DNA from 3 places in the Bacillus pretiosus genome. Region 2 is predicted to be linked to each of the others. Evidence: riboswitches for the same ligand, from Rfam matches in the RefSeq annotation. Region 2 holds a riboswitch; each other region holds the start of a gene.

Region 1 (10,227 bases), 1.3 Mb from region 2:
TATTTGTCGGTAAGTCGATATATCGAAAAAATCGTTGATATATTATGATTGGCTTACTTTCCCTTAAACCCTCGATATAAAGCAGTCCGTAATTCTTGTTTGTATTCTTCAATTTCTGGCATATCGAATTCTTCTGCTAGCCTGATGGCTAGTTCAATATCATATGGTACACGTACGAGTTGAATAGAAAAGCTCGCTGCTTCTTTTTCATTATAAGTTCCTTCAAATATTAAATAGGAAGCTTGTGTAATTTCAAGAGGATTACCTACACTACCAGCATTACATAACGTTTTCCCTCTGAAGTTTTGAACGAATGCTTGGTGAACGTCACCGTAGCAAATGACATCGGGTTTTCTTTCCCCTTCTATATTCTCTGTGAGCTCACTATTTTCGAACATACTAATACGGTCTTCTCTTGAGGCATGTGGTTGAATTCTTTCATATAAACTTCTCGGTGAAGCGTGGAACATACGAATCAGTTTGCCGCTCATAAAAAATTCGATTGAAAACGGTAAGCTTCTTAAATAGTCATTTTGTTCTTCCGATAGTTGTTTTTGATGCCATTTTAATGCCTCAAATTCAGTCGGTTTTGTAATGAAATCATCCCAATTTCCCATTACAACTCCATCACATTCTTTACGAATGATTTCAATCACTTCGCTAGAATGAGGGCCTTTTCCGACTAAATCTCCAAGACAAATGATGCGCTCAATTCCTCTTAATTTAATATCTTGCAGCACAGATTCTAAAGCTGGAATATTACCGTGAATATCTGAAATTACCGCTATTTTATCCATATGAATCCCTCCATTACTTATTGTTTATTATATCCTCATGTTGTGATTGATACCATTTTGGAATATAGGATGAAAAATTGTTATGATCTTCTAAAATTCCGTTCAATCTTTCCTTCATATCATCTACTAAATGTGGCGTGCTTCGGTTTGTCCATACGATATCAGCTGGGAATGTCATTGCTGCATATAATGAGTACAGCTGCCAAAAGTGAAGTGACGGTTCGCCTCCACAATAACCGTGAACTTGTCCAACCGCAAATGGTTTACTTATTCTTGTAGTAAAGATCGCTACGTTATAAAAATCATGTATTGGATCGCCAAAATCATATCCACCAAAATCGATAACGATAAACTCTTTATTATGAATCATACTATTTGCTGGATGGAAGTCATCGTGTAAAAATGTGATTGGGCGATTTTTCAATAATTGTTTATGCTCCCCTACAAAACTTAATACTGGCTTCAAATCAAGGAAGTCTATTTCATAGTTTGCTAACGCTTCTACGTATCTTTCGTATTTATTCCATCGAACCGTTTCCCATTTATTACTTGCACTTTCTCTTTCAATTGAGTGGATTCTCTTTAATACTTCTCCTGCTTTTCTTCCTGCATAATACTGTTCTTCCACCGATAGTTTCCCTAAACCTTCTTCACCATTTACACCTTGGATCCATTCAAATACTTGAATACATTTATTTAAATCCTCCAGCTTTATAAAATGAATGAACTTAGGCGTAGGAATATGTAATAACTCTAATTGTTTCATATACGTATATTCTTCTTGTTTACGTTCAAAATGAACAGCATCACATATTTTCACAAAATATGTCACTCTATTTTCTAATTCTATTTTATATTTCTCTTCATGTGAAAAACCTTTTGAAATAGCTGTACACTTTGTAATACGAGGCCATTCTAGTTTTCTCTCTATCTCTCTAAGTATTTCTTCCACTATGTTCACACCTCTATCAATATATGTACAAACTACCTAACACTTCATGCTCTCGTTTATTTTCCCCATTACACTCCACTGCAAATGGATATTCGCCATGATGATTCAAACGTTCTAGTACTAACCCTTCTCCTTTTGGTTCACAAAACTGCACATGAACATCACCAAATGATACGCTTTGACACTCTGCATTCCATTCTTCATTTTTAACGACCTGGCTTGCAGTTAGCCCCATTACTTCTTTCCATTTCCGTACTGTTTCTCGAACATTTTTCACTGCGTAATGAATCGTTTCAATTTGTTGTACTTTGTTTTTATGTTCAGTGATCGTCCCTATGTTACGTAAATCGTTTCTTCTTTCTTCATCCGTTTCATTCCATTGTATAAAGAATGGTAATTTCGGTCCGTTTTCCTCTTGCTTTACAAATAACATTTTCCATTCTAAAAGGCGGCCATCTTTTCTCATACGTTTCCCTTCAAATGGTCCTATCGTATGTAAACCTTGCTTACTAAACTTAACTGCTAGGTCTTCAATGGCATCTGCTCGAATTGCGATTTGTAGCATTCCTTCTCCGTCTTGTAATTTCACTACTGTTTCTTGTACTAATGGATTGTCTGCTTTCTTCGCTTTTTCTTCATGCTGAATTGCTAAAAATTCTATATAGGATAAATCAAAATAACATAAACTATTCCAAGTACCCCAGGTCGTATGCTCTCCGCCTAGTGCAGTATGAAATCCACGCTCCTGCATTTGTTTCGCCGATTCCTCCGGTGTACCATGTACTGCGTGTACGAGATGATCAAATCGTAACATGTCTTTCTCCCCTTTCTCTCCATCCTTTTATTGTATATTTTATTTTTCTTTCATTCAATTCAAAAAACTTTAAAACCTAGTTGATTTATACGATTAATATGTATTATAATGAAACAAATTTAATTATTGCTGATTGGAAAAACCAAAGGCACTTTTCTCATACGGGAAAAGTGCCTTTTTCATTTATTATTACAGGGGGATTATTTATGCAGAAATTAATTGTCTTTGCTATTATTGGATTTTTCGCTCAATTGATTGATGGGGCGCTTGGAATGGCGTACGGGGTAACATCTACCTCACTATTATTAATGTTTGGTATCGCACCGGCTGTAGCTTCCGCATCTGTTCATTTAGCTGAGGTGGTTACAACCGCCGCTTCTGGTGCATCTCACCTCAAATTTGGAAACGTTGATAAATATACCGTTTCCAGGCTTACATTGCCAGGAGCAATTGGCGCATTTATTGGAGCATGTTTTTTAAGTAATTTACCTGGCGATGTAATTAAACCGTACATTTCCGTATTTTTATTTACTTTGGGGGTTTATATTTTATTACGATTCCTCATTCAAAAACAAATTGTTACTTCAAATAAGCGTATGTCTGCTAAACAGCTTGTTCCGCTTGGCTTATTTGCTGGATTCGTTGATTCAACTGGTGGTGGTGGCTGGGGTCCGATTACGACACCTGTGCTTTTGGCAAGAGGAAATGAAGCTAGAAAAGTTATCGGATCTGTAGATACGAGCGAATTTCCTGTTTCACTCGCTGCAACAATCGGCTTTTTCATTTCTCTTGGCTGGGAACAAGTAAGCTGGGTTTGGGTATTTTCTCTTATGCTCGGTGGTATCGTTGCGGCACCGATCGCTGCATGGTTAGTGCGCATCGTTCCTTCTCATTTACTTGGCGTATTAGTTGGCGGCCTTATTATCTTTACAAACATTCGTACACTGCTTACTACATTTAAAGTTGATCCAACTATTATTTCACTTTCTTACGTGGCAGTTGGTCTTGTCGTTATTATTTCTATTTTCATTGCTGTTCGCAATCATTCCAAGCGTTCTAACGCATCGACAGCTGGATATCCGAATGATCAAAAACAAATGCTACCATAACGATAAAAATACCGCCCGATATACTTCGAGCGGTATTTTTTATTGTTCTATTTTCCAATTAATCATCGTTTCTGTAGTGCCAATTCTCTTCATATGTAGTTTCTCTAATACACGAATCGAGCTAATATTTTCAAGAAGTGTCTCTGCAATAATCGTTTCTACCTCTTCTGTTTGAAAAGCCCAATTTATTAGCTCTCTTACAGCTTCTGTCGCATACCCTTTATTCCAATATTTCTCAATAAATCCGTAACCAATTTCTACTATATGTTCCTCATTTGGTTTCCCTTTAAACCCTATATCACCTAGAACGATGTCATCTTCTTTTCGAATGACATACCACGCGCCCCAAGGTAATACTTCCTTATCTTTTTTTACAGTTTCTACATGTCCTACAATATGTGGACCACTATCATATCCTTGCTTGCTCGCAACGTGCATCCTCTCTTCTGTACACGGTACTATATAGAGCCTTTCTGTTTCTAATTTCATGTTGATTTCCCCTTTTCAATTAAACAATACTTCAATTTTACCAGAAATAAAAAGAATATTCATTCTACTTATCAGATTTATACTTATTCTTTGAAACGAATTTAAGGAATAATCCTCTTTTGATAGTTATGTCGAATTATATTTTCTGAATTTTCTTTTAATTTTAGAGGGTTTTTCAATATTTTTTGCGAAACATTTGTATAACAATTTCTTTCTTTATTTTTTTACATAACAGTTGGTTCGGGTGGAGTTTTGCGAGCGTTTCCTATACAATAACCGATATTTTTTGACTTTTCCTAACAAAATATCTTGCAATATATTCAGAAAGTCATTACAATTGCCATATATTAAAAATCTTAGCAATATATCAAATCCTCATCAATCCGATGAGGTAGAGGTTGCGACTTTTATGAGTAAAACGGACGAGACACAGAGAATGTCACCGACTCCGTTTGAAAGGAAAAGTTGCCGAAGTTTATATTTCTTCTCTGGAATTATGAGCTGGGTCTGTCTCCGAAAGGAACAGAACTGTCACGTTTACAAAATTACCGTGTAAACGTGGGGTGCTATCTTAACGGAAGGGTATGATGGGGTGGTTATTTGTGAAACGTTCCGCCAAATTCCTTTGGCGGTTTTTTGTATTTTTCTCCCCCGTTCCTTCCTATCTTACAAGAAAAGGAGTGTTGAACATGAATAGCGCAACGAATCAAGCTACCTCTAAAACGCAAACTACACAAGGACAAGGTGAATTAAAACGCGGATTAAAATCTCGTCACCTTACGATGATTTCTCTCGGTGGTACAATCGGTACCGGACTATTTCTTGCCAGCGGTGGTGTCATCCATTCAGCTGGACCTGGTGGCGCATTAATTGCATACGCCGCAATCGGGATTATGGTTTACTTTTTAATGACAAGCTTAGCTGAACTCGCAGCTTACATGCCTGTTACTGGATCTTTTAGTACTTATGCAACAAAATTTGTTGATCCGTCCCTTGGCTTTGCACTTGGATGGAACTATTGGTATAACTGGGCCATTACAATTGCTGCTGAACTCGCTGCTGTAACATTAATTATGAAATTTTGGTTCCCAGATACCCCTTCTCTTATTTGGAGTGGATTATGTTTAGCTATTATTTTCCTTTTAAACTATTTATCTGTTAAAGGGTTTGGTGAATCTGAATATTGGTTCGCACTTATTAAAGTAGTTACTATTATTATCTTTTTAATTGTCGGCTTCATGATGATTTTCGGGATTATGGGCGGCGAATCTGTTGGCTTTAAAAACTTCACTGTTGCAGATGCGCCATTTAATGGCGGCATTATGGCAATTATCGGTGTATTTATGGCTGCTGGGTTCTCCTTCCAAGGAACTGAATTATTAGGAGTTGCTGCTGGTGAAACTGCTGATCCAGAGCGTAACATTCCGAAAGCAATTCGCTCGATCTTTTGGCGTATTCTTTTATTCTATATCCTTGCGATTCTCGTTATCGGTTTATTAATTCCTTATACAACTGAAAGCCTTGCCGCAAGTGATGTTACAGTAAGTCCATTTACACTTATTTTTGAAAAAGCAGGCGTTGCCTTTGCTGCTTCTGTTATGAACGCTGTTATTTTAACGGCAGTACTATCTGCTGGTAACTCTGGAATGTACGCATCAACTCGTATGCTTTGGGACTTAGCTCGCCAAGGTAAAGCACCGAAGTTTCTTGGTAAATTAGATAGCCGCGGTGTACCTGTTAACGCATTAATCGTAACGTCAATTGTTGGTAGTATCGCTTTCATTGCTTCCTTATTCGGTGACGGTGTTGTATACATTTGGTTATTAAACGCATCTGGAATGTCTGGCTTTATCGCATGGGTCGGAATCGCAATTAGTCATTACCGTTTCCGTAAAGCATATATCGCTCAAGGTAAAGATTTAAAAGACTTACCATATAGAGCAAAATGGTTCCCGTTCGGTCCAATCTTCGCATTTGCACTTTGTGTCATCGTAATTTTAGGACAAAACTACGGCGCATTCATGGGCGAAGCAATCGATTGGAACGGTGTACTCGTTTCTTACATCGGTTTACCACTCTTCTTAGTACTATGGTTAGGATATAAATTTACGAAGAAAACGAAAGTGATTCCACTTGATAAATGTGAATTGAAATAAAGTGAAACGAGCAAACAAATATGTTTGCTCGTTTTTTATTCCAATGCTTCTCCCTTCCCTATTCCTCCTGTTTTTGCAATAATAAAGGAAATATACATAAAGGTTGGGATACCATGAACATTCGCATTACTGATGAAGCAAAAGCAGCTATACATAGATTAGAACGTGAAGACAAAAAAATCATTCGCATTAGAGGAACAATGACAAACTCTTGCAGTATTTTCGTTGATGTTGATTTAATTTGGGATACATATGATGCAGATTATGTTGTATATGAAGATGCTGAGTTTATCGTACAAATGGATTCATTTACGAAAGACTACACTGGTGATACGGTGACACTTGATTATAAAACGACAGGTTTTAGTATTACGACTCCGAGTGAGACTTTAGTTTATGGGTTGTCGATTAAAAAATAAAAATTATTTTCAGCTGATCAATGAGGTGAAAAAATGGGTAATTATGTTCCGTTAAAATTTTTATTTAATGAAGAATTAGCAGAAATAATGGCTGATTCTATTTGTAAACACGATCCTAATTTCTCTAAAAGAAACTTCGTATCTTCCGTAACATGTAAAGTTGAAAATTTAGAGTTAAAGCAACGTATAGAAGTAATAGCAGATGAATTACACAATGTATTACAAAAAGATTTTAATGAAGCAATACATATTTTACTGAAAACATTGGGACCAGAAAATACAACAGAAGTAGGTACATTTACAAACGGATATATGTACATGCCTATTGCAAAATACGTTGAAAAATATGGGCTTAACGATTTTGAACCCTCATTTAACGCCATGTATGAAATAACAAAAAGAAATACTGCTGAATATGCTATTCGTCCTTTTCTTGAAACATACCATGATGGCACACTAGACATATTACAACAGTGGATTCATGACGAAAACAGCCACATTAGGAGATTAGTTTCCGAAGGTACAAGACCAAGACTTCCTTGGGCTAAAAAAATGGGAGCTCTGAAAGGTGACTTTAAGAACAATTTACAACTTCTTGAACCATTAATGAATGACCCGTCTAAATATGTCCAAAAATCAGTAGCCAATCATATTAACGATATTACGAAAGAAGATAAAGAACTCGTTTTTCAATGGTTGCAGCAGTTACGTGATAAACAGCATCCGGTTAATCCTTGGATTATAAAACATGGGTTAAGAACGGTGATAAAAAGTGGTAATTTGCCAAAAGATTTTTCTTTTTAAGTACTTTATACAAAACCGCTTATACTTCATTTTTGAAGTATAAGCGGTTTTCTCTTTCAAACATTACCCTTGTCTTAAAATATTTTGAAACATTTTTGGCTTATTTCGTTTAAACAACTACCTTCCCTACTAACTTCAAAGGATTTCCACTCAATTATCCCGAATATACAAATAACCACTCTAACAAGGAGCTAATTTATATGAATCTATTTGAACACGAAACGTAAAACCGTTCCCCTTTAATAAGAGGTCCTCCTTTTTTCTTTTCTCATCATATCATTTACTTACAAAATAGGAGGATACAATTATGAAACGTGATTTATTATTTTTAACTTTATTAGAAAGTGCTAATACAAATTTTAGCGGTTGGGATTTTTCTTTTATTTCAGAAACGGGTCGAATGAAGAGCGAGCCTTTATCGTGGTCATATGGCAGTACAGCTTTCCAACTTATGCAGCATGCAGAATCAATGGTAGATATGGGCACTGGCGGCGGAGAGTTTTTATCTATGTTACAACCGTTCCCATCAACTATTTTTGCGACTGAGGGCTATGCTCCAAACGTGCCGATTGCTCGGAAGAAATTAGAACCTTTAGGGGTTACAGTTATAGAGGTAACAGATGATACTGCTTTACCATTTCAAGATGGTCAGTTTAATTTAATCATAAATCAACATGAATCATATGCTGCTTCTGAAGTAAAAAGAATACTTTCTCCTAATGGAATATTTTTTACCCAACAAGTTGGTGGTCTCGATTGCGCGGAACTGAATGAGCAGTTTAACACACCGCTAAATAGCGAATTTGCAAGTTGGTCGCTTGAAGCGGCATGTTGTGAGTTAAAGGAAAATGGATTTACTATTTTAGAAGAAAAAGAAGAGTTCCCTTTTCAACGCTTTTACGACATTGGCGCTATCGTCTATTATTTAAAAGCGATTCCGTGGCAAATTCCTGATTTTACTGTCGAAGGTTACAATGAGGAATTATATCGTATACATGAAATCATCTTACAAAAAGGTTATTTTGATGTGAAGCAACATCGTTTTATGATTAAAGCGATTCGCGGTTAATCCTGGAGCATATGAAAAAGAGATGGATCTACCATCTCTTTTTTTATTTTCACTCAATATTTTCTATATTTAAACACTTCGTTTCACAGTAATAGCCTTTGCCACCAACATAAACTTTTTCTATTTTATTCTCGCTATCGGTTGCTAATTTAACTAATATTTCGGAAGGCGAGTGTAAAGAATAACCTTGTTCAAATACATAGACTTCTTTTTGTAAGTAGCGCTGTTCATAAAGGTAGCAAGCTAATGCACCGTTTGAAGTTCCAGTCGCTGCTTCTTCATTGATGTCGTATAGCGGAGCAAAGTTTCTGCATATAATTCGATTGTCATTAAAAGTATATAGATGCATCCCGACAACATTATAATACTTGCTGATTTCTTTAATTTTTTCAAAATTAGGTTGCATTGTATGTAATTGTGTTTCGCTTTTTATAGGAATTAAAATATCTTTTAAGCCCGTGGAGACAATTTGAATTGGGTATGTATTGTCTATATCTTTAATGTCAAAGCAGTCGATAAACTCATTTGGAGATATAACATCATAGAATATCGGTTCGTTTTGTTCCATGAATATGATGTCATCTTTTATGGTAATAGTAAGAACACCGCTGTTCGTTTCAATCGTATAGCGATTCTTGAAAAGTTTATTTACATGCATCAGTATCGCGAAAGAGCCAATTGTGGCATGACCACATAAATCAACTTCCTCTTTTGGTGTAAAATACTCAATTTTATAATCAGCAATTTCGGACTCTGATATAAATGCGGTTTCCGCATAGCCCAGTTGTTTGGCTATTGCCATTTTTTGAGTAGTGGTCAATGTATTCTCCATAAATACCACTCCTGCTTTATTTCCGCCTTTATGATCCTTGCTAAATGCACTTGCAACATAAACAGATATTTTCATAAGACACCTTCCTTCCTCACTTATAGTAAATTGTAGCATATAACGTACTACGTATATATATTGTTGGATAAATTCATCATAAAGCTAGAGAAAAACTATTTTTTAGCATCTGAACTCTCCAAACATAGTTTGTCTACAGTCTGAGAGTTGGATCTACCATCTCTTTTTTCCCGTCTATTTAACAAAAGTTTGTGGTGCCTTCTAGATTGTTAAGTAAGTTCACGCCTTGCAATCGCATCAGCTAATGCGATGAATTGCTCATGCGTTATCTTTCCTGTTACCTTCGCTTTAATAATTTTTTCCATTTCTTTTGTAATAATCATACCCTCTATTGCTAGACTTGCTTTAGCTTCTTCGATAGCTTCATTTAGTTCTTCCTCACTTTTGAATGCCATAATTTAAGTTATCTCCTTCACATCATTTTCATTTCCTTTTCTAATGAAGAAAATTGTGTACTTATACATACATCCATTTCCTTTCATTTACACATGAGTTATTTAGCTTATTTTTAAGTAAAAACACTCGCCTTACAATTCCTTACTACATAATATATAGTACAACTTTCATACGTAAGCACTTTACGTAAAGCGAAAGAATCCTTTTTAGAAAGGAGAATTAACATCGATACTATAAGCAATGAATTTCTAAAACTTTATTACGACAGCAACGTTTGGTTACATGATACACATTGGCTCGGGGTCCCCATTTTCA
Region 2 (10,227 bases):
TTGTTTGTAATCGATTTGTCTCTTTTCAATGGATTTTACTTTTTTAAACTTTATTTCTCTTAAAAATATTAAACATAAAAATGATAGCAAATATGTTACTGCATCCAGTCCAAATCCTATTCCAGCAGATGCAACTGACACAATCAATCCTCCAAGAGCCGGTCCAATTAGTCGTATACCTTGATTACTCATTTGCGTTAATGCATTAGCTGCATTTCGAATTTCCGGTACAAATACTTTCGCCCTTACAGCCGCATATGCTGGCTGAAATATCCCTTCCATAAGCCCATATAATGCTACGAGTGCGTATAGAAGTGGAATTGTTAAAACGTCCATAAATATAAGTGTCGCAAGTAAAAGCATTAATATACAGCGAATTATATCTGTAAATAACATTAATTTCACTCGATCAATTCGATCTACTACTAATCCAGCAAACGGTAACGCAAGAATATTAGGAAGCATATACATTGCCATAGTCATTCCCATTACAACTGTTGAACCAGTTAATGAATACACAACGACTGGCAAAATAACCATCGTTATCGAACTGCCTAAAGTCGAAAGTAATTGCCCAATCCATAAAAATTTAAAATGTGGTGACGCTTTAACTGGCAATAACAATTTACCGACATAACTTACATGTTTCTCTGTTCGTATTTCTCCTTGCATACTTCTCTCCTCTTTTCAAATTAAGTTAACACTAAATATAAAACAGAAAATTCAATCTTTAATACTTATAATTATATATGAAACTGTTAAATTATTGGTAAAAATAAAAAAGGTGTTTTCATAAATGAAAACACCTTTTTTATATTATAATTTTAAGTTCTTCTTCAATGTCCAATATTTTTCTTGAGTATTTTCAAATGAAAATTCTACCCAACCGTTTGGATCTTCACGATATACAGTTACTTTCTTACCATTTTCTAATTTTCCAACTTCATTTTGTGTAATATTTGGTACACTCTTAATTGTATAACCAAATGGATATGGCACTTGATAGTAAGAACCTACTAATTGAACCGTAGCCGTTGCATCTTTTGCATAATCTTTATATGGGATGTCTTTTCCTAATGCCTCTACATTTAATGTATTAGGATTTTTCGGTAATCGTTTTACATTTTCATAATCTTTCTTGTTAAACGGTTTAATACGCTCCATAATATTAGCGATTTTGCCAGCCCATTCTTTATCTGTTGCATACTTTTCATTCATAGCAGGTAATGTGTAACCATTAAAATGATTAGCACCTTCTTCTAAGTAGTTCTTCCTTACATAATCAGCATTGTAAGAAATACTTTCCTTGTATGACGGTAAATATTTTGCATATGCAAATGGGTCACGGTCATATGCTCTTAAGCCAAATAAATTATGTTTACGATATGCAATTTCTGATTTACCGTACGCTGATTCTAAGATTGCATGTGCAGCTAAATATAGTGCGCTCACACCATACTCATTTTGTGCTTGAATAAAATCTTTACCAGTTCCAATAAGTGGACTATCCGAATGAGATTTTTTAATGAAATTATCAATCTCTAGTGCCGTTACGTTAGATGGCAAAGTTACGTCTAGATTAATATACGATGGCTGTTCAACAGGAACATCATTTTTAATTTTCATCGCTTTATATAATAATTGCGCATAGCTTTCACGTGTTAATATACCTGATGGATCAAATCCTCCAAGTCCATTTCCTACCGATACACCATTGGATTGCAATGCACTAATTGCTTCTTTTGCCCACCAGTGTGTTGCATCTATATCATTAAATGTATGTGGTGCTTTTACTTCTAATTTAAATGCTCTTTGCAAAATAACAGACATTTCAGCACGAGTTAATGATTCTTTCGGTCTAAACGTCCCTTTACCATCACCTATGAAAATCCCCATATCTGTTAATGCCAAAATTTCTTTTGGGAACATCGTCGTTCCTGCGCTAATATCAGAGTATGGATTTTTATAATCGCTTTTTAATTCTGGTTTTAATGCGCGATACATTAATGCTGCTACTTGCTCACGAGTTACAACATCTCCAAAGCCAAATTTACCATTATCGTAACCTGCAATAACCCCTTTTGACGTTAAATCAGTAATCGCTTCAAGTGCCCAATGATTTTTCGGAACGTCTGGAAATTCTTTTGTAGATGCAAACGAAGTTGCTGGAGCCAGTACTACTTGAAGTGCGACTGTCACTGCTAACACATTAGAAATAACTTTTTTCATAAATTGTTTAACACGTTTTCTATATGCTTATACCGTGTTAACTTGCCTCCCTTTATCGTATAATTTTCCCTATTAAACTAACAAACTCTTAATTAGTCAACAGTAAAAGTATACGTGATAAAAATAAACTAATCTACCATTATTTTATTCATAATCAGCATAATACGATACATCTTTCTATTTCGATATAAAATTACAAAAACTTACATAAAAAGCCCACCTCTATATAGACGATGGACTTAACAATCAACATTGTTATTTCGTTAAACGAGATTTTGAAGCATCAAAACCTTTCCACTCATAATAATCTAAAATACCCGCATAAATTGCCTCAGCAGCTATTTGTCTTCCAGATTCTGAAGCTAACTTCTCATAATCCGCGCTGTTATCTAAAAATGCTAGCTCCGTTAGTACTGCTGGCATCTCATTTTCTCTTAGTACATAAAAGTCTTCTGGTTTCACACCACGATCTCTTGTATCTAGAGCTTTAACTAATCGCTTTTGTATTTTATCAGCTAACATATAACTATCTTTTTCACGCTCAGTTAATTCTTTCTTTTCAGATCCTTTATAATAAAAAGTTTCTGTTCCATGTCCATCATGTTTTTGAGAAGCATTTGCATGGATACTTACAAAAATATCTCCATTATGTTCTTTCGCGAAATCCACACGATTTTTAAGGTCTTCTCCTTGTTTTTCACCAAGACGAATATCTGTTTCACGTGTTAACATCACACGGAATGGAGTATGTTTCTCTATTAAACTTTGTAATCTTTTAGATGTATCTAATACAATATCACTCTCATGTAATCCTTGTGTTGCTTTCCCAGGATCTGTTCCTCCATGACCTGGATCAATAATAATCATCTGTTCTACTAAAGGATTGCCTATTTTAAGTGAATCAGCCTTTGCAATAAACTGTGCTGCTTCTGCTTTCGTTACAGTTTTCTTAGGCTCCCACTTCTCACCAGTACCAAGAGAGATGCCTAATTCAACTAGGATGTTCGCTTTTTCTTTACCCCAGTTTAGTGTTTCTAAATCTTTGAATTTAGTTTCTGGAGTACCGTTTACTTTAGACTCTAATTTGTAAGCTTCTACAAGAAGAGATGCCATTGAAACACGGTCGATTTTCCCGTCTGGCTCGAATCCATTGCCTGTACCTTTAACAACGCCAGCTTTTTCTACAGCTGCGATGATTGGAGTAGCCCAATGTTTTTGAGAATCAGCGTAAGATGGTTTAGCATTTGTATCGATTCTTAAGTTTAATATTCGAGCCATCATTGTAGCTGCTTCGGCACGAGTAATTTCTTTTCCAGGCTCGAACATTCCTTTATCGTTACCTGTAACTGCACCTTTCTCTACTAAATAGTAAATAGAATCTTCTGCCCAATGTTTAGCTGGGACATCTGGAAATTTTTTTGTTTGTGCGAAACTACTAGATGAATAAGATAATATACTAGCTGCGATTAATCCTGCTGCGATTATTCTATTTTTCATAGAATATATTCCCCTCTCAAGTACAATGTATTTATGTAACAGACTAATTATAGTTCTGAAAATTAGTAATAGTCAATTGAAATTTGTATAATTTTGTATTATTATTGTATTTTTTGTCATATATAACTATAGTTAAAAACTATAAGATTTTATAAGAGGAGAGATTCGTATGAGCAACAATTGGAAAGATATAGAGCACCGTATTTATACAATGTGTATGATTCAGCGTAATAACAAAATATTGCTAATACAGCGCCCCGATCATCTAGGCTTCCCTGGTTACATCGCTCCTGGCGGAAAAGTAGATTTCCCAGAAAGTATCGTTCAAGCTGCTATACGAGAATCGAAAGAGGAAACTGGACTTCACGTTTCTAATTTAATTTTCAAGGGGTTAGACGAATATGTAAATCCGAAAGAAAATGTTCGATATATGGTATTCAATTATTGGACAGATTCGTTTGATGGTGAACTTCTTATAAACCCTCCTGAGGGCGAATTATTATGGGTGCCAATTGATGAGGCACTAAATCTTCCTATGCAAAATTGGTTTAAAGAGAGATTCCCATTATTTTTTGAAAAAGGTACGTTTGAAATTCAACGTGTTTGGGATCGGGACTTAGATAAACAAGTTGCTATGACAATTACGCATACGTAAAAAAGCTTGGTATCTCTCCAAGCTTTTTTTACTTTCCTTCTATTTTCTTAATCTCATAATCAATTTCTAAAAACTTAACTCCAAATATCCACATTCTATGGTTAGCTTTTAATATGTGATTCGTGTTCTCTTTTATAATAAAAGTCTCTGCTAACGGTAAACGAATTGTAAAGAAACGAGTATGTAAATAAATCCCCTCATCTCCTTTACCGTTTCTTCTCAGCTTACTAGTAATGATTAAATCATTACTCTTATTACATAATTTTAAAACCCCCGTCATATTCGAATATGGTAAAGGTAATGCAATATTCATATATGTCTCGCTCTTATATGTGTGCTTTGAGTAAAGAGCTACAAAAATAGATTCTCCTGCTTCATTTTTTCTTAGCCAAGCCCTTACATTCTCCCTTCCATCTTTCTCATCTATTATCCCAACGATAGAGCCATGCATCGTTTCCCACTTACCGCCCATTCCTAAATGTATTTGTCCTACACGCTTACTCATTTTCTCATAGCAAAATGCAACCGGACGAAACCAACGAGCCCACTTAATATGCGATTGTAACTCATACTCTTTTGTATTTTCATAAAAACGAGTAATACTTAAAGGAATCTTTGCCATGTCAAATCCCTCACTATGAAAATCGTTCATATTATCAACTAAACCTTTGTATTCCTTGCTATCTATTAAACTTCTGTTATGTAAAAATGCTTCACCAACTGTCGTATTTCCTCTTAACCTGCTCATTGGTTTCCCGTAATATTTATAATTCGGAGCAGTCTTTTCAATCATCCAGCCGACAAATGCGGGTAACGCTACTCCAATTCCATTGGCAACACCGTGAATCCAAACCATTTGAGCAATTGTAATCGTCAGTACATGTTTCAAATTCCCATATGAATATATAAGCGAAAACATAATTGTTACCATGAGTGTACTAGACGATATGATCAGAAGAACCTTTGCACTAATAGCATTAAATGTCGTACGCCAAACATAAATCCCATAACTATAAATAGCGCATAAATATAGGAACACTGCAAAAAATTCAAATACTCTTGAGTACGTAATTCCTATTGCAACTGTCATAGGTGAAATGACGATGACAAACATAATAGCATCATATACTTTACTTCTCTTTTCTCTTTTCCTACCAATTAAACCAGCTGATAACGGCAATAGAAATGCCGAATAATGAAAGTGTGCAGCTGTAAGCAAAACAATGTCGGAACTAAAGTGCATAATGGAAAGCTTTGCTACAGAAGCAAAAAACCAGAAACCACCTAAAAACAAATACATAAACGCACTATCGATAGCTGTCTCCTCTAACGGTTTCCATCCTCTTTCTAGCACTCTACTTACATCGAATAACGCAACGATTCCTGTATATACAAACCAAAGTAATGCAAAGAAATAGTGATTTGTTACGAAAGCTAACATTGCACTAATTGCTGCGATTGGATATAAAAGCGATACTAGTTTATAAAAGGATACATATGATCCACTTCTTGTCTTTTTATCAAGAATGCAAAATGACATCGGTATAAATAACAAAATAGATAATAAAATAATTGCTTCAACTGGGTTTACATTTGTCCACTCACATATTAGAAAAACAATATAACAAGCAAGCCCAACTATTATATTTTTCATATCATTTATTTCCTCTCCACAAATGTTCCCTTATATGAAAATAATGAACCGATTAACGGATTGCGTACTTGTACATGAATTCGAAAGCATTGTCGTGTTTCATCATAACTTTCTACAATGTTGGCCTCTCCGTATAAGAATCTAGGTAACGGGACTTTTCTGCCAAACATGTAAAACCATTGTTTCTTTGAGGAAATATGCATTGCCCCCACCTCATCAATATGAAAATTCAATGTAGAAACAAGTATGTGTGGTTCACCAAAACAATCTACAATTTCATTATTCTCTTCATCCAACTGCATAACGGCGTTAAAATATCTTTTCTTATTGTGAAAATAAAAAGTACGATTCCACCGCACAAGTTCATGTCCATGTTCATCCCGCTCAGCGGTATTATGTATTGTAAATGGCACTTCCTTCCCCCGCTCAGAGAAAAACATACGGAACTTTGATGCAATTTTTAATATGAATTTTACGAAAAAAGAACCACCATAAATCTCATCCATCTTTCCTTCTCCAGTAAAACTATTTTCTTCTGTAATTTCATAGCGTTTCTGTAATTTTGGATGTAGTTTTTTATAAGAATCCCCTAATAGTCTTTCATACATATTAGCCATACATTATCCCTTTCTCTTCCTCTTGCAATTTTTTGAGCTTGGCAAGTTCGTGCTATTTATATAACCGACAATTGATAATCCCATGATTAGAACGTTTAATGTAATTGGATTAAACGGCTCTGTAAAACTTGCAATATTCGTAATCCCTGCCGCTATCGTTAAGGCTATTAACATAAAAATATGTACGATAAATACTTTTCGTTTTGGAAATGGCAACAGCCATATGACACCAAAAATAATTTCTAACAATCCAATTATTCTAAGTACAAAAATACTATGTTCAGTTGAACCAATTATCACAGATAGCATTTTTACTTCTTCTGAATGAGTAAACACTAGTTTCGGTACTATTCCTTGATACATCCATACAAATGCAAATAAAAAACATACGAGCCAATATGTCATTGTTCTTCTAATTAGTAACTTAGGATGAAGTCCCTTTTCTATCCATAATTTTAACGCATCAAAACTCCAAGCAGTCGCCCAGCCTAATAAAGGCCGAAACATATAGAAATCTATTACATTTCCTATACGACCAAACCTCGTATCATAATCATATTGTGTCTCAAAATAAATGTGTTCTTCACGCGGTGTATACTTCCAATAACCACGCCCTATTTGAATAAGTGATAATTTATTATCCGTCCAAAATTTTAAAGAAGAAATACGTTCACCCGTTTCTTTTCTTATTTCACCTATCGATTCTCCTTCCCCAGCTATTTCAAGTCCAAATCCGATCTTTGTTTTATATAAAAACTTCTGTGGTTCTCCTTCTTTTTTCTCTAAATATGAAATTTCAGTAAAGCGAGTATCCCATTCTGTATGTATATGTGGTTCTTGCGTGTATTCCCATAATTTCTCCATTGTTGTGTTCATTTCTGCCGAAACATAAATAGGCTTTTTCCCCTTCATTCTTCCACCTCCAATGCACTATAATTTTAATGTACATGCAATGAATTTATTTTGCTACATTTTTCACAAACTTTCTCAGAAACAGAAAGAATTTTTAAAATATATATAAAACACTTGATTCCCCGAAAAATTTAAATTATTATAAAACAAATGTTACCAACAACTTCATAAATCAAACACTCTCGCCTAAAACGTGAGATAGAGGTTGCGATACTTATGAGTATTCTAATGGAGACACAGAGATGTCTATGAAATTAGATGAAAGGAAGTATTGCCGAAATCGATACATTTCTCTGCATTTATCGATTGGGGCTGTTTTCGAATAGAAACAGAACTGTCATATGTACAGACGTGTATGTATGAAGAGCTATCTACAAAAAAGAGATATCATTTTTATGGTATTCCTTTTTTGGCGGTTTTTTTATTAGCTCCGTTTTCTGTTTCCCTTTTCCTGTAACAGCACCATCCTCACTTATTTGAGATGGTGTTTTTTGTTTTTTCTCTGGTAACTACAGGAATATTGGGATCTATATATGTCCTAATCTATTCTTAAAAATGGATGAAAGAAGGAATTCGTAATGGAAACGATTGTACAAAAATTTGGTGGCACTTCTGTTGGAAGCGTTGAGCGCATTCAACATGTAGCAAATTTAATTATTGAAGAATATGAACGAGGACATAGCATCGTCTCTGTCGTTTCAGCAATGGGAAAAAGCACAGATGAACTCGTAGCACTTGCTAACGCGATTTCAGAAAATCCGAGTAAACGCGAAATGGATATGCTTCTATCAACAGGAGAGCAAGTGACTATTTCATTATTAACGATGGCACTACAAGCAAAAGGCTATAACGCGACTTCATTAACTGGATGGCAAGCTGGTATTACGACAGAATCTGTACATAGTAGTGCACGGATTACTGAAATTAATACTGATCGAATTCAGTCTTATCTTACTGAAGGCACGATTGTTATTGTAGCTGGCTTCCAAGGAGTTAGTGAAAAGCATGAAATTACAACACTTGGCCGCGGTGGTTCTGATACAACTGCTGTTGCATTAGCTGCTGCACTGAAAGCAAAAAAATGTGATATTTACACGGATGTGACCGGTGTTTATTCGACGGACCCACGAGTTGTAAAAAATGCTTATAAATTAGATGAAATTTCTTATGATGAAATGTTGGAACTTGCAAATCTCGGTGCTGGTGTATTACATCCGCGTGCTGTTGAGTTTGCTAAAAATCACAATGTCATGTTAGAAGTTCGCTCAAGTATGGAACGAGAAAACGGAACAATTGTAAAAGGAGAATGTAACATGGAACAACAATCAATCGTTAAAGGTATTGCATTTGAAGATAATATTACACGCGTCACAATGAAAGGATTAGAACAAGGTGCACTTTCAACAGTTTTCTCTTCATTAGCAGCGGCACATATTAATGTAGATATCATCATTCAAAGTATTACAAATGAAGGAACTGTTCACCTCTCCTTCTCAATCCATTCTAATGATTTAAAAGAAACATTAGAGGTATTGGAACAAAATCAAGAAACACTTCACTATGAATCTGTAGAATATGAAAATCATTTAGCAAAAGTATCCATTGTAGGATCTGGTATGGTCTCTAATCCAGGTGTTGCTGCAAATATGTTCACTACTTTAAAAGAAGAAGATATTCATATTAAAATGGTAAGTACATCAGAAATTAAAGTGTCTGTCGTTATTGACCGCCTTCATTTAGTAATAGGTGTCGAGGCGCTTCATCAATCATTTATGGCGAAAATTGAGCCTTTAGTGCAGATGAGTTAATTTCCACCAGTAAAACTTAAAATAAATTATATAAATCTATTTCCTTCCTATATTAATAGCAATAGGGTCGGAATATTTTGCGGGCAAGTCGAAGTTATATTATCGAATAGAAACTACATTATTGAATTCTTAAAATGATAGCATTCTCGAAATAAAGTTCGCGCATATTTCAATAGTAGAGGGTTTAAAAAGTGTTGTTCGTTAACAAAATGTTTTATACTATACCCGAAAACACCTTGTCACATTTTCCTACACTGTGACAAGATGTTTTTTGTTTAGAAGAGATTTTAGTATAATTATGAGGATAATTAAATAATAAATTTATACATAAAAGGAGATAAAAACTATGGCAAACAACCGATTACTACGAATGGACAATGTCAGCATCGTTGTAGAATCACTTGATAACGCAATCTCTTTCTTCGAGGAGATTGGCTTGAATCTCGAAGGGCGAGCTACTGTTGAAGGTGAATGGGCTGGTCGCGTAACTGGACTCGGTTCTCAGTGCGTAGAGATTGCTATGATGGTTACGCCAGATGGCCATAGCCGAATTGAACTTTCGCGATTTCTCACCCCACCTACTATAGCAGATCACCGGACAGCTCCTGTAAATGCCCTCGGTTATTTGCGCGTCATGTTCACCGTTGAAGACATTGACGAAATGGTATCGAGACTTACAAAGCATGGTGCTCAGCTCGTTGGCGAAGTAGTTCAGTACGAGGACTCATATCGACTCTGCTACATTCGTGGAACCGAAGGTATTTTAATCGGTTTGGCGGAAGAACTCGGTAACAAATAAGTAATGTTTTATATGAAGTCTTTGCCGAAGTAAAAATACTTGAAAGAACTTTACGC
Region 3 (10,227 bases), 840 kb from region 2:
GCTAGGCTCCCATCTTTTTTTATTTATATATGTGTAAAATTATTATTTAACTTATGGATAGGAATCGTATAGTCATTTTCACTATATGAGAAATGCCTATGAAAAGTGATTAGAAATTTGGGGACGAAGAAGGGAGGAATCCACAGGTCATTAAAAATGATATTCCTTTTTAATTTTCATACAAATAAAAAGGTTAACCAAAGTAGCTAAACAGCTATTTTGGCTAACCTCTAATAACTATCCTAGTATACGCAACGATTCTTCAATAAACGCTGGGATGTCCTCCGGTTGTCTACTTGTTACTAGCTGATTTTGGCATACGACAACCTCTTTGTCATGGAAATTTCCACCGGCATTTTTTAAATCGACCGAAATGGATTTATATCCAGTCACATCACGTCCTTCAAGCGTTTGGGCAGTGATGAGTAATTGGGGGCCGTGACAAATAGCAAAAACAGGTTTTTTCGCATCCATAAATGCTTTGCTAAAGCGAACGAAACGTTCATCTGCACGAAGTATATCTGGGGAAAATCCGCCTGGTATGAAGAGGGCATCAAAGTTCTCTGGAGAAACATCATCGATACCTTTATCAATTACAACTTCACTTTTTCCTTGTTTACCGTGTACCGTTTTACCTTTTTCTGCTTCAATAGTTGTTAATTCATATCCCTTTTGTTTAAAAGCTTCTGCTGGCTCTGTGTATTCTGTGTCCTCAAAATAATCTGTTATTAAAGTAGCAATTTTTTTACTCATTCTAATCCGCTCCTTACATTATATTATCGGTTCCAGAATCGTCCTTGGGCAATGCCTTCTATAAATGATTCAATTGAAGTATCTGTTAAGTTGTAAACTCCTGCTTCATCCAGTTTAACCTTACTATGGTCTAAAGCATGAGGGTCGCTAAGGACATAGGCTATCGGTTTAAAGTGTTTAAAAGTAGTTTCTGCAAATTCTAAAACAGGGGGTTTAATGACAGATTCACTACTAAACACTAAGACTGCATCAAAAAGTGAGGAGTCTGCTGTTGTATAAGTATCCGTTACTTTAATAGAATCATTGAAATGATGAATTTTATTATCTATGATGCCATAGTTAATTCGGTGCTGTGCAAAAGCTTGAATCCATTCGAACAGAAGGGAAATGCTTGGATCGCCATTTAATAGAATTGCCACATTTTTGGAATCAGCTTTAAAAATAGTATTGGACATGCTGAGTGCAGGTGATTTTGCATCCGAATTTATTTCTTGATTTTCCTTAGGCAAGGGAGCTCCAATCATGTTAGCGACTTCCTTTGCTAATTGACGATCGACGTGGTTTAAAAGAGCAATTACATTGGCCTTCACCATGTCTGATTTGCACTTCCCAACTTCAAAGCAAAATGCGTCTTTTATGTGCTGCTTTTCAATAGCATTCATACTATTGTAGAAAAGTTTAGCCTGAGAATAAAAGTTAAGGAAGCTTTTACTGCGCCCCCTAATTTTATGTCCATCAACCTTTTCTTGATAATGTTCATATCCGCCCTGTTCGGCTTGGACGGTTGCTGGTTGATTGTTATTTAAGCCATTAGGATGATAGCTTGTTTGACCGCGATGAATCTGCATTTGATGCATACCATCACGTTGATTATTATGAAAAGGACATACAGGCTGGTTAATAGGAATTTGGTGGAAATTAGGACCTCCTAAACGAGATAATTGTGTATCTGTATAGGAGAACAATCTTCCTTGCAGAAGAGGATCATTTGAAAAATCAATACCTGGTACGACATGGCCAGGGTGAAAAGCTACCTGTTCCGTTTCGGCAAAGAAGTTATCAACATTTTTGTTCAGTGTCATTTTACCAACTAGTTTTACAGGAACTTCTTCTTCAGGCCATAGTTTCGTTGGATCTAAAATATCAAAATCAAATGCATGCTCATCTTCTTCCGGAATTAACTGTAATCCAAGCTCCCATTCCGGATAATCGCCTTTTTCAATTGCTTCGTATAAATCTTGACGATGGAAATCAGGATTTTTCCCAGCAATCCTTTGAGCCTCATCCCATACTAATGAATGAACCCCTAGGGTAGGTTTCCAGTGAAACTTTACGAAGTGGGCTTTTCCTTCTTTATTAATAAGTCGAAATGTATGAACTCCAAAACCTTCCATCATTCGTAAACTACGCGGAATTGCGCGATCACTCATCTGCCACATAACCATATGAGTAGACTCGGGATTATGCGCAACAAAATCCCAAAATGTATCATGAGCACTAGCTCCCTGAGGAATATCATTATGTGGCTCTGGTTTAACTGCATGTACAAAATCAGGAAATTTAATAGCATCTTGGATAAAGAATACTGGCATATTATTACCTACTAAATCATAGTTACCTTCATCTGTATAAAATTTTGTGGCAAATCCGCGCACATCTCTTACTGTGTCATTGGATCCTTTAGAGCCTTGAACGGTCGAGAACCGTACAAATACAGGTGTTTTTTTTGAAGGGTTAGTAAGAAAATCTGCTTTTGTATATGCCTCTAAAGATTCATAAAGCTGAAAATAACCATGTGCGCCAACTCCGCGCGCATGAACAATCCTTTCAGGAATTCGTTCATGATCAAAGTGGGTCATTTTCTCGCGAAAGTGGAAATCCTCCATTAAGGTTGGGCCTCTTAAGCCCATCTTTAAAGAAAATTCATCCTCGGCTATTTTTACTCCTTGGTTTGTTGTTAAAGCATGTTTGCATTGATTATCTGTAATGTGATGTTCCAATTGCTCCATTTTCTTATTCACAATATAGGCACCTCCTTTGCCCTGTTAATTTAATACATACCCTTTTTGTTAGGGCGTAAACATGTATTATCGTTTTTGTATGTAAAAATCATAAAATATCGGTTGTTTCAGTAATTCTTGTTTGGGGAAGAAAAATAAAAAAGCCAAGGAGAGAATTTATTCTCTCCTTGGCTTTTAAGATAATTCTTTTCGTTAAAACGCAGAAATTCGTTGCTTCGTTTTTGGTACAATAATACATTTGATCCAGAGTAACCCGACAATCATAATGATAAGGCTATGTAAAAATTGACTTGTAGCAATGAGTATAACGATTGAAAATACAATGAGTTGAATGCTTAGCAATATAAAGATTAAGTGAAGAAATTGATTCATTCGTTTCTCAGTATCAATTGGATATAATGCTACAATAATATTTCCCGAAAAATATTTCCACAGGGAACGGAGCTGCATAGAAATCATATATAGGACGATGTAAGCGATAGCGCCTTTTACGTATATGTTTGGTATAAAATATAAGGCGAAGGCACCGATCAACCCTAAACGAATATATATACCGAAATAATCATTCCCACGTAAAAATGCCAGTGTATGTAAATAGAAGAAAGTTGCTTGTTTTTTATGTAATAAAGGTTCAATCCAATTTGTAAGCCATTTTCTTTTATTTACTTGCTTATTTAGTTGTGGAACATCGGTGAAAATGCTAGCAAATTGATAAAAACGAACGTTCATTTTTTCTTCTTGCTCGATTATGTAATCCCACGGTATTCGTTTTGTAGGCTGTTTTTTCGTGTATAGAAGTAGGAAAGCAAGTAGTAAGAGCAATCCGCCTAATATGAGAACATGTGCCGAGTAAAATAGCATGTAAATGATTAGGGCGTTACAAGTAATACGAATAATGAACCATATGTTTTTTTCATGACTATCACGCCACATCCAATGTGTATATATATTCCAAGCTTTCGTAATCATTAAAACGATAAAGATTGTACATAAGAAAGGTACAGTTAATTGTAATGATTGCAGTGCAAGTGGAACGAGAATAAGGAACGTAAATAATAATGGGAAAAGCTGAATGATGTAATTATATAGAAGAGATTTTTTAAAATAAGACGTTAGTTTCTCTTCTAATGTAAGCAAATAGACAGCATCAGGTTTTTGAATAAATGTACGGATCGGGCATCTCGTTATAATGAATGTAAGTACAATCGTGATAAGTAGTAAAGATATTCCTTTAGAAGGAGATGCTTTTAGAAACTGAGCATAGTAATATGCGCCAACGCATGAAATAAAGATAAAGCTATATAGTAAACCGTTAATCATACGTGCAAAGTATGTAATGATATTTTGAATATGTTGTTGGAAGCGACTGCTCCATAGTGATTCGATTGACATGTTTTTCACCTCTTTGTTCTATTATATATGTTTTACAAAAGAAAAAACGAGCAAATTGCGTTATGCAACTTGCCCGTTTTTCTTTTCGTTATTTTTTTTCTCATCACGATTCATTAATGGATAGAAAGCAAATCCGATTACGAATAAACCAATTCCGAGAAGGAACGTTTTTATATCGGATGCGCCGGTTTTAATAACCCATAGTGCGTAGCAAAGTGCGATTACTGCTACTATGCCATCTGTAATTCTTGCCCGCATTTCATTTTTATATGTTTCACCAGTTGCGACTAGTTTTAACTGGAAGATTGGTGAAACGAGATATGGAATGAGGTAGGCTAGTGTTGATACGGTAATAACGAATGTATAAGCTTCCGCAATTGTTCCGGATAGTGTTGAGAATAAGAACACTTGCGACATAATGTTTGTTAATCGTAATGAGTAAATTGGACTTCCTTTTTTATTTGTTTTCGTAAAGAAGGAAGGGAAGAAACCTTCTTTTGCAGCTTGATATGGTACTTCTGAGCTTAATAAAATCCAGCCCAAGATAGAACCGAATAGGGAAGTAAGAGCAAGTAATGCCATCAGTTTCCCGCCGCCATGCCCCATTGCAGCGTTTAATGCGTCTGCTAATGGACGTTCAGAAGCTTGTAATTTATCAACGTGAAGGACACCCATTGTTAAAATTGTAATTCCTAAGTAAATCGCAACTGTAATAAGTAATCCCGCAACTGTTGCGCGTTTTACTGTTTTAGGAGAGGTAGCACGGTTTGATAAAAGTACTGCTGATTCAATTCCGATAAATGCCCAAAGTGTTGTAAGAGCGGCTAAATTTACTTGTGAAAGAAGGCCGTGTGATACACCTGATTTATCGATCATCGGTGTGTACCATTGTCCAAACTTAGAAGCCTCGAATGCAAATAACGTAACGACGATGAATAAAAGGAATCCTGTTACTTTCGTTGTTGTTGCTAAGAAGTTTAGTTTTCCAGCTCCGCTTACACCGTTTGTTAATATAATATGAGTTCCCCAAAGTAAGATGGAACAAATCGTAAATGTAATTAGTTTTCCGACTTCTATGTTAAAAGAACCGATTGAAAATAGTAGTCGTGTATCTTTCATAATTGGGAAGAAGAGTGATAAATATCCCGCGAAAGATGTAATGATGGCAACGTTACTTGCCCAGTTTGCAACCCAATATCCCCATACCATACTGAAACCAGCCATTTTTTTCTTTTTTGGTGTTGAGAATAAAGCATATGCATGACTTTGTGGTCCTGTCGTTAAATCAGGACGACGAATTGCTAAATTACCGAAAACAAGAGCTAGCATTAAAACACCAAACCCTGTTGTTAACCAAGCTAAAGTGACACCGAGAGGGCTTGCTGTTTGTGCCAACGTACTTGGCACCATGAAAATACCAGCGCCAACCATGTTACCGACAACGAAAGCTGTTAGTACCCAAAAGCCCCATTTTTTTTGTTGCATAGAAAATACCTCCAAAGTTAGTATAACCAAGTCAAGCGAGGAGATATGTATGTCTTCTTAGTAGAGAAGAGAAGTCCCAAACAAAACAAAAAAAGCACGTAATTTGCCGCTACATGCTTTCTATCTTATAAGAAACCCACGACATACCTCTCGATAGCTCTCCACAAACGAAACGTTTGTGACAGTTCTGCACTTATTAAATGCAGACCCAGCAAGCGTGCATGGTGGACACAACTTACTTCGGCAATCATTCCTTTCTCATTCCTTCATCAATGCCACTACATCTCTTGAAATGATACTCTTAATGACTGCAACCTCTACCTCACCGAGATACGAATGAGGATTTAAATATTAAATTAACGTCTTTAAGAGTAACAAATGTATTTTTATACGTCAATGGATATAGTAATAATCAGATTATAGAGAAGAGTTTGTGATTAGGAATGAATAATTATTTGATATAAAAAGAAGCTGATCCAAAATTAGATCAGCTTCTACATATAAGATTAAACTAAGTTTAATACTGTTACTTTTTCACGTGTCATAGACTCAAGGCTCTTACGAATACCTTGTGCGCCCATACCTGAACCTTTTACACCGATGAATGGGAAGTGGTCAGGGCCGCGCTCTGTGCGTCCGTTAATTTGAACAGAACCAGTTTCGATTTTGTTAGCAATTGCAAATGCTTTGTTAATGTCTTTTGTGAAGACACTTGCTTGTAAGCCGAACTCTGATTTGTTAGCAATTTCAATTGCTTGCTCATCTGAAGAAACACGGATGATTGGAAGGATTGGGCCGAATGGCTCTTCCCAAGCAACTTTCATTTCTTCTGTTACGTGGTCGATTAATGTTGGGTAAATTAAGTTACGCTCACGTTTGTTACCGATAACAATTGTTGCACCTTTTTCTACAGCGTCGTCAACTAAACCTTGAACGAAGTCAGCAGACTTGTCGTCGATTAATGGAACGATTGTGCTATCTTGTTCTGGAGATCCAACTGATAGTTCAGCTACTTGCGCTTTTAATAAGCTAACAAGCTCATCTGCTACGTTTTCGTGTACAAGTACACGTTTAATAGCTGTACAACGTTGACCAGAGTAAGAGAATGCACCGCTTACGATATGGTTTGCAGCATCTTGTAAGTCAGCATCTTCACGAACGATACCAGGGTCTTTACCACCAAGTTCTAATACAAGTGGAATCATTGCAGCTTTTTTCGCTAAATGTTTACCTGTGTTTGTACCACCTGTGAACGATACCATATTGATGCCTTCGTGTTCTACTAAGTAGTCACCAATTACAGAACCGCGTCCTGTAGCTACGTTTACAAGACCTTTTGGAAGGCCAGCTTTATGAAGTGCTTCAACCATTTTAATACCACTAATTGCACCTTGGGTTGCTGGTTTGAAAATAACAGCGTTACCCATAATTAATGCTGGTGCAAGTTTTGCAGCAGATAAGTTTACTGGGTAGTTAAATGGTGCGATTGCTAATACAACACCAAGTGGTGCGCGTTGGATGATCGCAAGTTTAGATTTCGTTCCGCCAGGGAAGCTATCGCCCATCATGCTTTCTCCGTGCATATGAAGAGCTTCTTCGATTGTGTAACGAATGAAATCAGCTGTACGAACAACTTCTTTCTTCGCATCTTTATAACCTTTACCGACTTCTTTCATAATGATATCGGCAATTTCATCTTGCATATTTACGAGCTCATCAGCCCATTTATATAAATATTTTGCGCGATCTTGTAGAGAAGCTTCCGCCCATGATTTTTGAGCTTCTTTTGCAGATGCAATTGCTTCATCTACTTCTCCGCGAGTAATTGCTTGTACTTGTCCAATTACTTCGTGTAAGTATGGAGATGGAATTTCGATTGTTTCTCCTGAAGAGCTTTCTCTCCATTCTCCGTCTAAATAAAATTTGTACGTATTGCTAGTTGTCATGATTAGTCCTCCTAAAATAGCAACTTGTAAGAGTGAGTATAAGGTGATTGTAGGGTGTTTGATAACATTTTTCAAATGAAATGTTTGTGAAAACGATTTCTTATTCTTTTTTTATTTTGTATGCCCTTTCTTACAGAAGATTCCCTTATTTCAAAATGATGTAGCGTATATTTTTATTCGGTTTGTAAAAAACAATTGACAGAATACTCAATAAAGTTGTAAGATTATAAATGGAAAATAAATGAAGGGGGTGTGCGTAATGATTGTAATCGTAAATGTAATGGGCTTAGCTCTGTTAAATGGCAGAAAACATTCATATCATTACGCAACCCGTGCGGATATATAAGGCATCTTTGTCTTATAAAAAGCGTACGTTGCGTATATCGTAACGTACGCTTTTATGCATTTTTGTGCATATCGTCAAGCGGCGGTATGCTTTTTTTGTTTTCCACGTTACTATATAAAACTTTGGAAGGTGGAAAAGTGTGATGAGATTGTATGGATTACGAAATGTAAATGTGATGGATCTGGATAGTGGGTAAAGAAATGGGAGTGAAACGAGAACGAGAAGGGAGAGGTTACATTGTTATCAGTATTACTAAAGTTAAAATGGTTTTTTAAAGAGCATTGGAAGAGATATAGTATCGCCATTGGAGCTCTTTTAATTGTAAATATAGTTGAAGTCATTCCCCCGAAAGTGTTAGGGGTTACGATTGATAATATAAAAACAGGAACGTTAACGAATGCAGCAATTATGCAATTTATTCTTATTTTAATAGGGGTTACGGTAATTGGATATGGTCTTACTTTCGTTTGGCAACATCAATTGTTTGGGGGAGCATTCGTACTGGAGAAGACGATGCGCTCTAAATTTATGGGGCATTTACTTAAGATGACACCGACGTTTTATCATAAAAATCGTACTGGTGATTTAATGGCGAGAGCGACAAATGATTTAAAAGCAATTGCTATGACAGCTGGTTTCGGTATATTAACGCTCGTGGATTCGAGTTTATATATGCTTACGATTGTCTTTATGATGGGATTTACAATTAGTTGGGAGCTTACATTTGCGGCACTTATACCGCTTCCGATTATGGCGTATGCGATGAACATATATGGAAAGAAATTGCATGAGAGATTTACAGTTGCGCAAGATGCGTTCGGAGATATGAATGATAAAGTACTTGAATCGATCGCTGGTGTGCGCGTTATTCGTGCATACGTACAAGAGAACGCGGATCAGGAAAGATTTCATCATTTAGGAGATGACGTATACGAAAAAAATATGAAAGTAGCTAGAATCGATGCATTATTCCAGCCAACTGTGAAAATGCTTGTTGGTCTTAGTTATTTAATTGGTTTAGTGTATGGCGCGTATCTTGTATTTCAATCAAAGGTAACACTTGGTGAACTTGTTTCATTTAACGTGTATTTAGGGATGATGATTTGGCCGATGTTTGCAATTGGCGAATTAATTAATGTTATGCAAAGAGGAAATGCTTCATTAGACCGTGTGAATGAAACGTTAGCGTATGAACCGGATGTCAAGGATCCGAAAAATCCAAAGCTTGTACAAGAGCCGGATTATATTCAGTTCGATGACGTTACCTTTTCATATCCTTCATCAACTGAAACAAATTTAAAAAAGGTTTCATTTACATTAAAACAAGGGGAAACGCTTGGGGTTGTTGGAAAAACAGGAAGCGGAAAAACGACGCTCGTACGCCAGCTTCTTCGTCAATACCCACTTGGAGATGGGGATATTGCAGTCTCTGATGTGACGTTAGATAACATAACGAATGAAAATGTACTCGGATGGATTGGGTATGTACCTCAGGAACATATTTTGTTCTCAAAAACAGCGAGGGAAAATATTTTATTCGGAAACCGAGAAGCGACTGAAGAAGAACTCGAGAAAGCGATTGAAATTGCGGCGTTTACAAAGGATTTAGAGTTTTTACCAGAAGGGTTAGAAACGCTCGTTGGAGAGAAGGGTGTTTCTTTATCAGGAGGGCAAAAACAAAGGATTTCAATTGCGCGAGCTGTCATTCAAAATCCAGAAATTTTAATTTTGGACGATTCTTTATCAGCTGTTGATGCTCGTACGGAAGCAGCGATCATTGAAAATATAAGAACAGAAAGAAGCGGAAAAACGACGATTATTACGACGCACCGTTTATCTGCCGTACAACATGCGGATTGGATTCTCGTTATGGATGAAGGAGAAGTAATGGAAGAGGGTACGCATGAACAGCTTATTCAAAGCGGAGGCTGGTATGCTGAGCAGTTTGAAAGACAACAAGGGGAAAATGAAAGTGCGGATAGTGGGGTGAAAATATGAGCGTTTCAAAACGATTGTTTCAATATGCGATGAAAGTAAAAGGGACAATTTTTGCAGCGATGCTAATGTTATTTATTTTCGTTATCGCAGAGCTTGCTGGTCCTTTCGTCGCGAAAACGATGATTGACGATCATATCGTCGGGATAGAGAAACCTTGGTATGAAACAGAAAAGAGTGAAGAGGCTGTTTCGTATAATGGCGCCTTTTATAAGCGAAGTGATCGCTTCCAGGAAGGTGAGAAAAAAGGAAAAGAAGTACGCGTGATGCAAGTCGGTTTTCAATATTA

What was found. Region 2 has a riboswitch for lysine ahead of ACU8YW_RS08885 (aspartate kinase). Riboswitches for the same ligand answer to the same signal wherever they lie in the genome.
Region 1: linked by a shared signal. The riboswitch ahead of ACU8YW_RS15195 (amino acid permease) and the one ahead of ACU8YW_RS08885 (aspartate kinase) in region 2 are both predicted to bind lysine.
Region 3: linked by a shared signal. The riboswitch ahead of ACU8YW_RS04480 (amino acid permease) and the one ahead of ACU8YW_RS08885 (aspartate kinase) in region 2 are both predicted to bind lysine.

The regions. Positions count from the first base shown of each region.
Region 1 is NZ_CM129593.1:2,952,713-2,962,939, forward strand. It holds gene ACU8YW_RS15170 (metallophosphoesterase family protein) at 54-797, opposite strand; gene ACU8YW_RS15175 (aminoglycoside phosphotransferase family protein) at 811-1,749, opposite strand; gene ACU8YW_RS15180 (VOC family protein) at 1,766-2,563, opposite strand; gene ACU8YW_RS15185 (sulfite exporter TauE/SafE family protein) at 2,662-3,672, shown strand; gene ACU8YW_RS15190 (GNAT family N-acetyltransferase) at 3,712-4,161, opposite strand; lysine riboswitch at 4,546-4,738, shown strand; gene ACU8YW_RS15195 (amino acid permease) at 4,851-6,317, shown strand; gene ACU8YW_RS15200 (iron-sulfur cluster biosynthesis family protein) at 6,431-6,736, shown strand; gene ACU8YW_RS15205 (DNA alkylation repair protein) at 6,770-7,540, shown strand; gene ACU8YW_RS15210 (class I SAM-dependent methyltransferase) at 7,848-8,609, shown strand; gene ACU8YW_RS15215 (PhzF family protein) at 8,659-9,516, opposite strand; gene ACU8YW_RS15220 (antitoxin VbhA family protein) at 9,726-9,911, opposite strand; gene ACU8YW_RS15225 (CmcI family methyltransferase) at 10,137-10,227, shown strand, end outside.
Region 2 is NZ_CM129593.1:1,692,281-1,702,507, reverse strand. It holds gene ACU8YW_RS08920 (MFS transporter) at 1-672, opposite strand, end outside; gene ACU8YW_RS08915 (S-layer homology domain-containing protein) at 817-2,229, opposite strand; gene ACU8YW_RS08910 (N-acetylmuramoyl-L-alanine amidase) at 2,485-3,726, opposite strand; gene ACU8YW_RS08905 (8-oxo-dGTP diphosphatase) at 3,896-4,381, shown strand; gene ACU8YW_RS08900 (YndJ family protein) at 4,410-6,035, opposite strand; gene ACU8YW_RS08895 (DUF4166 domain-containing protein) at 6,041-6,652, opposite strand; gene ACU8YW_RS08890 (DoxX-like family protein) at 6,656-7,564, opposite strand; lysine riboswitch at 7,756-7,942, shown strand; gene ACU8YW_RS08885 (aspartate kinase) at 8,143-9,372, shown strand; gene ACU8YW_RS08880 (VOC family protein) at 9,719-10,171, shown strand.
Region 3 is NZ_CM129593.1:856,175-866,401, forward strand. It holds gene ACU8YW_RS04465 (type 1 glutamine amidotransferase domain-containing protein) at 238-753, opposite strand; gene ACU8YW_RS04470 (catalase) at 777-2,774, opposite strand; gene ACU8YW_RS04475 (ABC transporter permease) at 2,967-4,166, opposite strand; gene ACU8YW_RS04480 (amino acid permease) at 4,227-5,651, opposite strand; lysine riboswitch at 5,798-5,979, opposite strand; gene gapN (NADP-dependent glyceraldehyde-3-phosphate dehydrogenase) at 6,158-7,597, opposite strand; gene ACU8YW_RS04490 (ABC transporter ATP-binding protein) at 8,181-9,941, shown strand; gene ACU8YW_RS04495 (ABC transporter ATP-binding protein) at 9,938-10,227, shown strand, end outside.